DNA from 4 places in the Paraliobacillus sediminis genome. Region 1 is predicted to be linked to each of the others. Evidence: riboswitches for the same ligand, from Rfam matches in the RefSeq annotation. Region 1 holds a riboswitch; each other region holds the start of a gene.
The links. Region 1 has a riboswitch for S-adenosylmethionine ahead of D2K60_RS05490 (methionine ABC transporter ATP-binding protein). Riboswitches for the same ligand answer to the same signal wherever they lie in the genome.

Region 1 (2,205 bases):
TTGTTTCCTGAGGTTATGCAACAAAAAAGAATAGAAAGTGTTCCATGTCTGCTGATTACCACTAACGATGAGCCTAGTAAAATATACTCGTTTGAATCGTTAGGTGAATTAAACAGTCTATTACATTCAAATCGATAAACCTATTATTTAGGGATGATATCGCCTACTGTTGTAACGATATCCAGAAAATCGGCTTTATCACTAAATTGTTTGTAAATATGTCCGGTTGAATCAATTAATACAGTAGTTGGAACACCATGACAGTGAAACAAGTTATATACTTCTGTTCCGTTATCCATTAAAGTTGGCTGCTTCAAAAATTCTTTAGTAAAACCTACTGCTGCTGATTGGCTACGTTCTCTACCAGTAACATTAATCGTTAGCATTTTCACTTTTGAATTGTTTAATGATCGATATAATTGCTCTTTTTTAGGTAAATCAATGCTACAATCTAGACACCATGAAGCCCAAAAAGTAAGTATTACAATACTGCCAATATCATCTTTTAATTGATAATTCCCTTTTTTATTTAGAAAAGGTAGTACAAAGTTTGGTGCTAGCATGTAAATCATCCTTTTGATTCATTATTGTTGTTATTTTAACATACCTTAGGCTGATAAAATATGTTGACAATGATTATTTAGCTATGTTAAAATCACATTTAATTAAATAATTACATACATTATCTCTTATCAAGAGAGGTGGAGGGACTGGCCCGATGAAACCCGGCAACCGTTAAGCAAAATTTTTGTTTAAAAAGGTGCCAATTCCTGCAGAGCAATTGTTTTGGCAGATGAGAGAACAGGAAAGTTATAATCGCAATCAAAAGCGCGTCTTTCTGTTCTCTGGAACAGAAGGGCGTTTTTTAATTTTTTAGAAAGAAGGAATAGTATGATTTCAATTCAACACTTATCAAAAGTTTACCAAACAAAATCCTCAACTATTCAAGCAGTAGATGATTTAAGTTTAAATATAGATAAAGGCGAAATATTTGGTGTTATTGGATACAGTGGAGCTGGTAAAAGCACCTTTATCCGTTTGATTAATCGGTTGGAAGAACCATCAACAGGTGATATAGTTATCGACAATCAAAAAATAACGACATTGTCCAAAAAACAATTAAGGCTTTCACGTCAAGAAATTGGGATGATTTTTCAACATTTTAATTTGTTGTGGTCCAGAACAGTTCGAGATAATATTGCCTTACCATTAGAAATAGCTGGTCTATCAAAGCAAGAGCGCAACAAGCGTGTTGACGAGTTAATAGGACTTGTTGGTTTAACCGGTAGAGAAGACGCATTCCCATCGCAATTGAGTGGTGGACAAAAGCAACGAGTTGGAATTGCAAGAGCTCTAGCAAACAAACCAAAAGTGCTTTTATGTGATGAAGCAACCTCAGCACTTGATCCAGAAACAACAGACTCAATTCTTTCCTTATTAGTAGACATCAATCAAAAACTTGGTTTGACTATTATACTAATCACACATGAAATGCATGTTATTCAAAAGGTTTGTCATCGTGTTGCGGTAATGGAAGAAGGAAGAATTGTCGAACAAGGGGAAGTAGTCGAGGTTTTCTCACATCCAAAACAGCCTGTAACAAAGAAATTTGTCGAACAGGTAATGGGTAAGCCGGATGATGAGATTACGGAAGAGACATTAATACAATCTGTTACAAAAGGTAAGGTTTTACGTTTACACTTTGTTGGTGAAACAGCAAATCAAGCAGTAATTAGTCAAGTTGCTAAAAGGTTTGATGTAGAAGTTAACATCTTACATGGTAACGTTAAGCAAACACAGGCAGGTGCTTATGGCACGTTATTTGTTAATATAATAGGTGAGGAATCTGTAATAGATGAAGCGATAGGCTTTATTACTTCTACATCTGTTGAAGTGGAGGTGAAAACCAATGCTAACTAATCTCTTTCCAAACGTTGACTGGATGGATTTATTATATGCAATGGGTGAGACATTTTATATGACACTAATTGCTTTAATAGGAACAATGATTTTCGGTATTATTTTAGGCTTATTATTATATCTAACAGCGACTGGTGGCATTTGGGATAATAAAATAATAAATTCAATTGTATCGTCTCTCGTTAATGTATTTCGTGCAATACCGTTTGTTATTTTGATATTATTGCTAATTCCATTTACTGATTTCCTTATTGGAACAATACGAGGTCCAAATGCGGCTTTGCC
Region 2 (2,205 bases), 360 kb from region 1:
TCCATTCGCCAATTAAGCATAGATCACAGCATTCCTATCGAAGTAAAAAAGAAGGTTAACGTCTGTTTTGAAGAGTCAGAAAATCCGTTTGATGCCTTGCACCATTACGCTTATATTACAGATTCTTATGCTGTTGGTGGATTGTGGGAACGTACCAACGAATATTTAAATGAACAGCATCGCTGGGGGGTCTCTCTACCAGTTCAAAATAACCTTTCGATAAATCAACTTTATTTCTTTCATCCAGGCGAGGGGTATCAAGAAGGTGATGCGCGGCATCAAAGTCCCAATAGTCAGGTAATCTATCATAAAAATGTGGTCGGGTCTTTATATCATCAACTTAATGAAACTAATTACCCATTTATTATTGGGTTCTTACCTAAAGCAAAATGGGTGCGTATAAAGAAAAATATATGTGCTGATATTGAGGACGTTTATATCTCGATTTATCTTCACCAACCGTATTCCATCACTGACAAAGATGACCTTATTTTCGTCAAAAGTTACGGCAATCAACATGCGGTTGTTGTGGAAATTCTCGCTAAAAAGGAAGCTGAAAACTTTTCTATTATGAATTTTAACCAATTCCAGAATCATATCAAAGCACAAGAAACTGTTGTCGAAACTAGCGATGATTCCATTTCTATAATGTACAAGTCACTACATGAAGATATTATTAAACTAGCATATTCCAAGTCTAGAAAGTTAGAGCAAATCATCAACGGGCATTCTGTTCGTTTTACAGATTACACAATATAAGGTCCTATGGTAGCTTTTAAACGATCGATGAGATTTCAACGTAGAATAGATAAAACTGTAATGATGTGTTTTTATGATCAATTCAATGATATTTATAATTACAAACGACTTTTATTTAGCGAATAAATAGTTTGAATATTTTCATTATAGCTGTTGACATTTTTTAGAATGTAACTTACTATAACAGGGAACATAAAACTAAATAGTTAGTCTTCTTATCAAGAGAGGTGGAGGGAACGGCCCTTTGATACCTCGGCAGCTTACTTTTTACATAAAAGTACTGTGCCAATTCCGTCAGACGTATGTTTGAAAGATAAGAAGAGTAAGGCTGTCATTATAGAAAACAATTATAATACTGCCCCTCTTCTTAATTGAAGGGGGGTTTTTTGACGTAATAAACTAAAAAAGGAGGTTTGATCGATTGGATTTATTAACCGCACTGAAGGAAAAGATTCTAATTGCTGATGGTGCTATGGGTACCTTGTTATACTCACATGGTGTTGATCGTTGTTTTGAAGAATTAAATTTAACCCATCCAGAAGAAATTTATCATACACATAAGGCGTATGTAGAAGCTGGAGCTAATGTTATCCAAACAAATACGTACAGTGCAAATTATATTAAACTGGCACGTTATGGATTGGAAGATAAGGTAAAAGAAATTAACACGCAAGCAGTAAAAATAGCTAAAAGAGCTGCAAATAAGGATACATTTGTTGTTGGAACAATTGGCGGTATTCGCGGAAGTCAAAAAAACCTTGGTTCAATAGAGGAAATCAAGCGCATTTTTCGTGAACAGCTTTATTGTCTTTTATTAGAAGGTGTAGATGGGCTTCTTTTAGAAACGTATTATAGCCTTGAAGAATTAAAAACCGTTTTAGTCATTGCTAGAGAAGCAACTGATCTTCCGATTATTACGAACATTTCCATGCATGAAATTGGTCTATTAGAAAATGGCACACCGTTAAATGACGCGTTAACACAATTAGACGATGCTGGTGCAGATATCATTGGTGTGAATTGCCGATTAGGTCCACACTATATGATTGAATCTTTAAAAACAGTTGACTTACCAAAGACGGCTTATCTTTCCGCTTATCCTAATGCGAGTCTACCAGCATACAGTGATGGGAAGTTAATCTATAACAATAACCCTGACTATTTTGAACGATGTGCTAGAGAATTTCGTAATCAAGGTGTGCGATTAATTGGCGGTTGTTGTGGTACCACACCCGAACACATTAAGGCACTAGTAAAAGGTATCGAAGGTCTCACACCTTTAGTAGAAAAGAATGACGTTAAGCACCATCAGATTGTAGAAGTAAAAGAATCAGCTACTAGAAAAAAATTGGATCTAGCTCAAATTGTCGAACGTAGACATTCTATTATTGTCGAATTAGACCCACCAAGGAATTTACAAACGAAAGAATATTTAGCAGGTGTGCA
Region 3 (2,205 bases), 950 kb from region 1:
ACATCATCAATAGCTTTTCCATCAAAGAACGCCGATTCATTTAAAAATGCTTCTTCCGGTGCACCCCATGTTGTAGAGAACATATATTGTTTATCCGTCAACAATCCTCCACGGCCATAACCTTTTCCGCCAGTAAAAAAGAGATCTCGCTTATAGATCTGTTCGAAATATGTTTTGAATTTGCCTGGTACACTAAACCAATAAATTGGTGTTTGGAAAATAATAATATCTGCCCATATGAACTTTCTCTGTTCCTCTGTTACTTCATAGCCCTGATCGACAATTGTTGTATCTATTTGATATACCGTTTCTAATTTTTTAGTTATTGCTTGAAAGACAGTATGATTTAGATCACCTTTACTATGTGGATACTTCTGATGACCGTTGATGATTAATATATGTTTCACTACATTCTCATCCCCTAACATTTATGCGAACTTTTAGTTAGTATATGTTCCAACTTTGTAATTTAGTACCCTTCTTTCTCAACTTTCTCATCATTAATACATGCTAATCGTTGGCTATTTTATGTTTGGCGTATAGCTGATAATACTTAGTATGTACATAAACAGATACTAACTTTTTATAGAGAATATTCAAAAAAATCACAAAACCTACTAGACACATCAGATATGTATGGTATACTTCTATTTAACATTAATCATTTATACAGAGTGGACGAAAGATCTGGCTTAACGACTCCACGGCAACCTGCACAGCAAGGTGCCCCTACCAGCAAAGCATATGCTTTGGATGATGAAGTAATTCGCGGTTTAACACCCACTTTCATCGTCAGTTGAAAGTGGGTGTTATTTTTAAATAAAACTATATAACTCTTATCCAGAGTGGTAGAGGGACTGGCCCGATGATACCCAGCAACCATTAAGTTATTTCTTAAAAGGTGCTAATTCCAGCAGATTTATTCTGATAGATAAGAAGAGCATGCAATGTAATTCCGCCCTCTTCTTAAAGAAGAAGGCTTTTTTTATACACCATTACAGGAGGTTTTTACAATGACAAAAGAAAAAAACACAACGTATGACATCGAGACTTTAGCGTTACACGGTGGGCAAGCTCCTGATCCAACAACAGGTTCACGTGCAGTACCAATCTATCAAACTACGTCTTATGTATTTCACGACTCCGAACATGCCGAGCGATTATTTTCGCTAGATGAACCAGGTAACATTTATTCTAGAATTGGTAACCCAACTGTTGAAGTATTCGAAAAACGATTAGCTCTATTAGAAGACGGTGTTGCAGCAGTTGCAACGTCATCAGGTATGTCTGCGATTACGTTGTCTATTTTAAATGTAGCCAGTGCGGGAGATGAAATCGTAGCAGCGATTAACTTATACGGAGGGACATACAATCTTTTTGCGATTACATTACCTCGGTATGGTATCAATGTGAAGTTTGTTGATCCAAGTAATCCAAATAATTTTAAAGAAGCAATTACAGATAAAACAAAAGCAGTTTTTGGTGAAATTATTGGAAACCCAAACTTACAAGTTTTAGATGTTGAGAAAGTTGCCGAAATTTCTCATCAGGCTGGCGTACCTTTGATTATTGATAATACTTTTGCCACTCCTTATGTGTGTAAACCTATTTTGCTTGGTGCTGATATTGTCGTACATTCCGCTACAAAATGGATTGGCGGACATGGTACTACAATCGGCGGCATTATCATTGATGGTGGTCGATTTAACTGGAACTCAGAAAAATTCCCAACTTTCACAGAGCCTGATCCAAGCTATAACGGCATTCGCTATGCAACAGATTTTGGAACGTTAGCATTTAGTACAAAAGTTCGCGTTCAATTGTTACGTGATTTTGGTGCATCATTGAGCCCATATAATGCTTTTCAACTTATCCAAGGATTAGAAACCTTACATTTACGTGTCCAGCGTCATAATGAAAATGCAATTAATTTAGCAACGTATTTAGCGAAACATCCGGCAGTTGACTGGGTTGATTATCCCGGGCTTGAAAATCACAGTTCACACGCATTAGCAAAGGAAATTCTAAACAATGGTTTCGGTTCAATTATTGTATTTGGTATTAAAGGTGGTCGAGATGCAGGAAGAAAGTTAATTGATAATGTCTCGCTTTGGTCACATGTAGCCAATGTTGGAGATGCTAAATCATTAATCATTCACCCAGCTTCGACAACACATCAACAATTATCAAAAGAGAAGTTAATTG
Region 4 (2,205 bases), 280 kb from region 1:
CTGTAAAACACTCTTATCACCATATTCATTTATTACTACTGCTTTCATATGTAAACGCTCCTTTAATTGGTATTTCTTTAGTATGGAATAGTATAGTAAATCCTTCTACTAAAAGCAAAGAGTATGCTTGAGAGAGAATTAGTGAATCTTTTGTTAGGCTTCAATCGTAACAATATAAGAAGTTAATTTGAATAATCTAGTTACAACATTAAAAGGAGACAAGACAGATGGAGATTAATCTACCAATTGATAACAAACTAATAAAAGAATTAAAAGTCGAGCTAATGCGTTTTATGATGTCTTATAAGTTTGCTTTAGATGAAGTCAATACCAAAATCGATATATTAAAACAGGAATTTCAATATATGCATGATTATAGTCCGATTGAACATGTTTCGTCGCGCGTGAAGTCACCAGATAGTATTATGAAAAAGATTCAAAAAAAAGGCTATGAATTATCTTTAGAAGATATTCAAAAAAACATTAGAGATATTGCTGGCATTCGAATTACTTGCTCCTTTAGCTCAGATATATATGTAATTAGTGAAATGTTGCAAAAACAAAAAGATATAGAAGTTGTGGAAGTAAAGGATTACATAAAAAAACCTAAACCAAATGGCTATCAAAGTTTACATATGATAATTAAAATTCCGATCTTTATGTCAGACCGCGAAGATCATGTCTACGTTGAAATTCAAATTAGAACAATTGCAATGGACTTCTGGGCTAGCCTTGAGCATAAAATTTATTATAAATACAACAAGGAAATACCCGAACATATAAAAGAGGAATTAAAAGAAGCTGCAACCTCAGCAGCACAATTAGATAAAAAAATGGAAAACTTGCATATTGAAATGAAAAAGATTAAAGAAAATGTAGGTTATGATGAAGATGTTGAAGAAATTATGTTAAGGGATGAACGTTTCCATTTACCGTTAGAATTCTTAAAAAACGCGATCTATCAAAATAAAAAATAAGCTATATTAATGTGGACGATTGCTAAGAAAGTAGGTTTAAGGCTGAAACGATCTGAATTCTCACAGTTAATGGACTATTTTTGAATAGTTGGAAAAAGGTGTTGCATTATTTCTTAGTATGCATTAGAATTACAACAAGTTAAATTTTTCGGAAAATTTTATAAACTATTTCTTATCAAGAGAGACGGAGGGATTGGCCCTTTGAAGTCTCAGCAACCAGCCATATCGCATGGCCCGGTGCTAATTCCAGATAGACTAGAATTATAGTCTTGAAGATGAGAAGACTGACTTTTAAAATCTTAAAAGGCCTTCTTCTTAGAAGGCCTTTTTTTCAATTAGTAAAGGAGGCGTGGTCATGACTGATAAAAAACTACAGACAAAGTTAGCACAACTTGGTAATAAAAGTGATCCTTTAACAGGTGCTGTAAGCCCACCGATTTATTTATCAACAGCTTATCAACATGAAGCACTAGGAAGATCAACTGGTTATGATTATACAAGAACAAAAAACCCAACACGTTCGATACTAGAAGATGGAATCGCTGATTTAGAAGTAGGGGATCAAGGATTTGCTTGTAGTTCCGGAATGGCAGCTATTCAACTCGTCTTATCATTATTCAAAACAGGGGCAGAATTGATTGTTCCTGAAGATGTATATGGTGGTACATACCGTATACTTAAACAGTATCAAGATGCTTACGAAATTAAAACAACATATGCAACCTTTTCAGATCTTGAAGAAGTGAAGAATTGTATTACGCCCCATACGAAGGCAATATTTATTGAAACACCAACAAATCCATTGATGCAAGAGATTGATATTGCAAGCTATGCGGCTTTAGCTAAAGATTTTAATCTATTACTTATTGTGGATAATACATTTTTAACACCAGTATTGCAGCAACCGATAAAGCTTGGGGCAGATATTGTCATCCATAGTGCCACGAAGTATATTGGTGGTCACAATGATGTATTAGCTGGTCTTGTTGTGGCAAAAGGTGAAGCTTTATGTGAGAAGATTGCTACACTTCATAATGCAGCAGGTGCGGTATTATCCTCTTTTGATGCTTGGTTGTTAATTAGAGGGTTAAAAACTTTAGGATTACGTATGAAACAACACCAAGAGAACGGGAAACGAATAGCAGACTTTTTACAAACAGATGAACGAATAGAAGATGTGTTGTACTGCGGTAAAGGTGGAATGCTCTCGTTTCGATTGCGAGAAAGC

Region 2: linked by a shared signal. The riboswitch ahead of D2K60_RS03805 (bifunctional homocysteine S-methyltransferase/methylenetetrahydrofolate reductase) and the one ahead of D2K60_RS05490 (methionine ABC transporter ATP-binding protein) in region 1 are both predicted to bind S-adenosylmethionine.
Region 3: linked by a shared signal. The riboswitch ahead of D2K60_RS01270 (PLP-dependent aspartate aminotransferase family protein) and the one ahead of D2K60_RS05490 (methionine ABC transporter ATP-binding protein) in region 1 are both predicted to bind S-adenosylmethionine.
Region 4: linked by a shared signal. The riboswitch ahead of D2K60_RS04135 (methionine biosynthesis PLP-dependent protein) and the one ahead of D2K60_RS05490 (methionine ABC transporter ATP-binding protein) in region 1 are both predicted to bind S-adenosylmethionine.

Annotation. Positions count from the first base shown of each region.
Region 1 is NZ_QJSI01000001.1:1,235,704-1,237,908, forward strand. It holds gene D2K60_RS05480 (thioredoxin family protein) at 1-138, shown strand, start outside; gene D2K60_RS05485 (TlpA family protein disulfide reductase) at 144-563, opposite strand; SAM riboswitch class I at 687-800, shown strand; gene D2K60_RS05490 (methionine ABC transporter ATP-binding protein) at 892-1,920, shown strand; gene D2K60_RS05495 (methionine ABC transporter permease) at 1,910-2,205, shown strand, end outside.
Region 2 is NZ_QJSI01000001.1:880,074-882,278, reverse strand. It holds gene D2K60_RS03810 (hypothetical protein) at 1-759, shown strand, start outside; SAM riboswitch class I at 972-1,079, shown strand; gene D2K60_RS03805 (bifunctional homocysteine S-methyltransferase/methylenetetrahydrofolate reductase) at 1,181-2,205, shown strand, end outside.
Region 3 is NZ_QJSI01000001.1:286,775-288,979, reverse strand. It holds gene D2K60_RS01275 (NAD(P)H-dependent oxidoreductase) at 1-407, opposite strand, end outside; SAM riboswitch class I at 663-763, shown strand; SAM riboswitch class I at 834-938, shown strand; gene D2K60_RS01270 (PLP-dependent aspartate aminotransferase family protein) at 1,014-2,205, shown strand, end outside.
Region 4 is NZ_QJSI01000001.1:959,006-961,210, forward strand. It holds gene D2K60_RS04125 (NADP-dependent oxidoreductase) at 1-48, opposite strand, end outside; gene D2K60_RS04130 (GTP pyrophosphokinase) at 228-977, shown strand; SAM riboswitch class I at 1,147-1,259, shown strand; gene D2K60_RS04135 (methionine biosynthesis PLP-dependent protein) at 1,333-2,205, shown strand, end outside.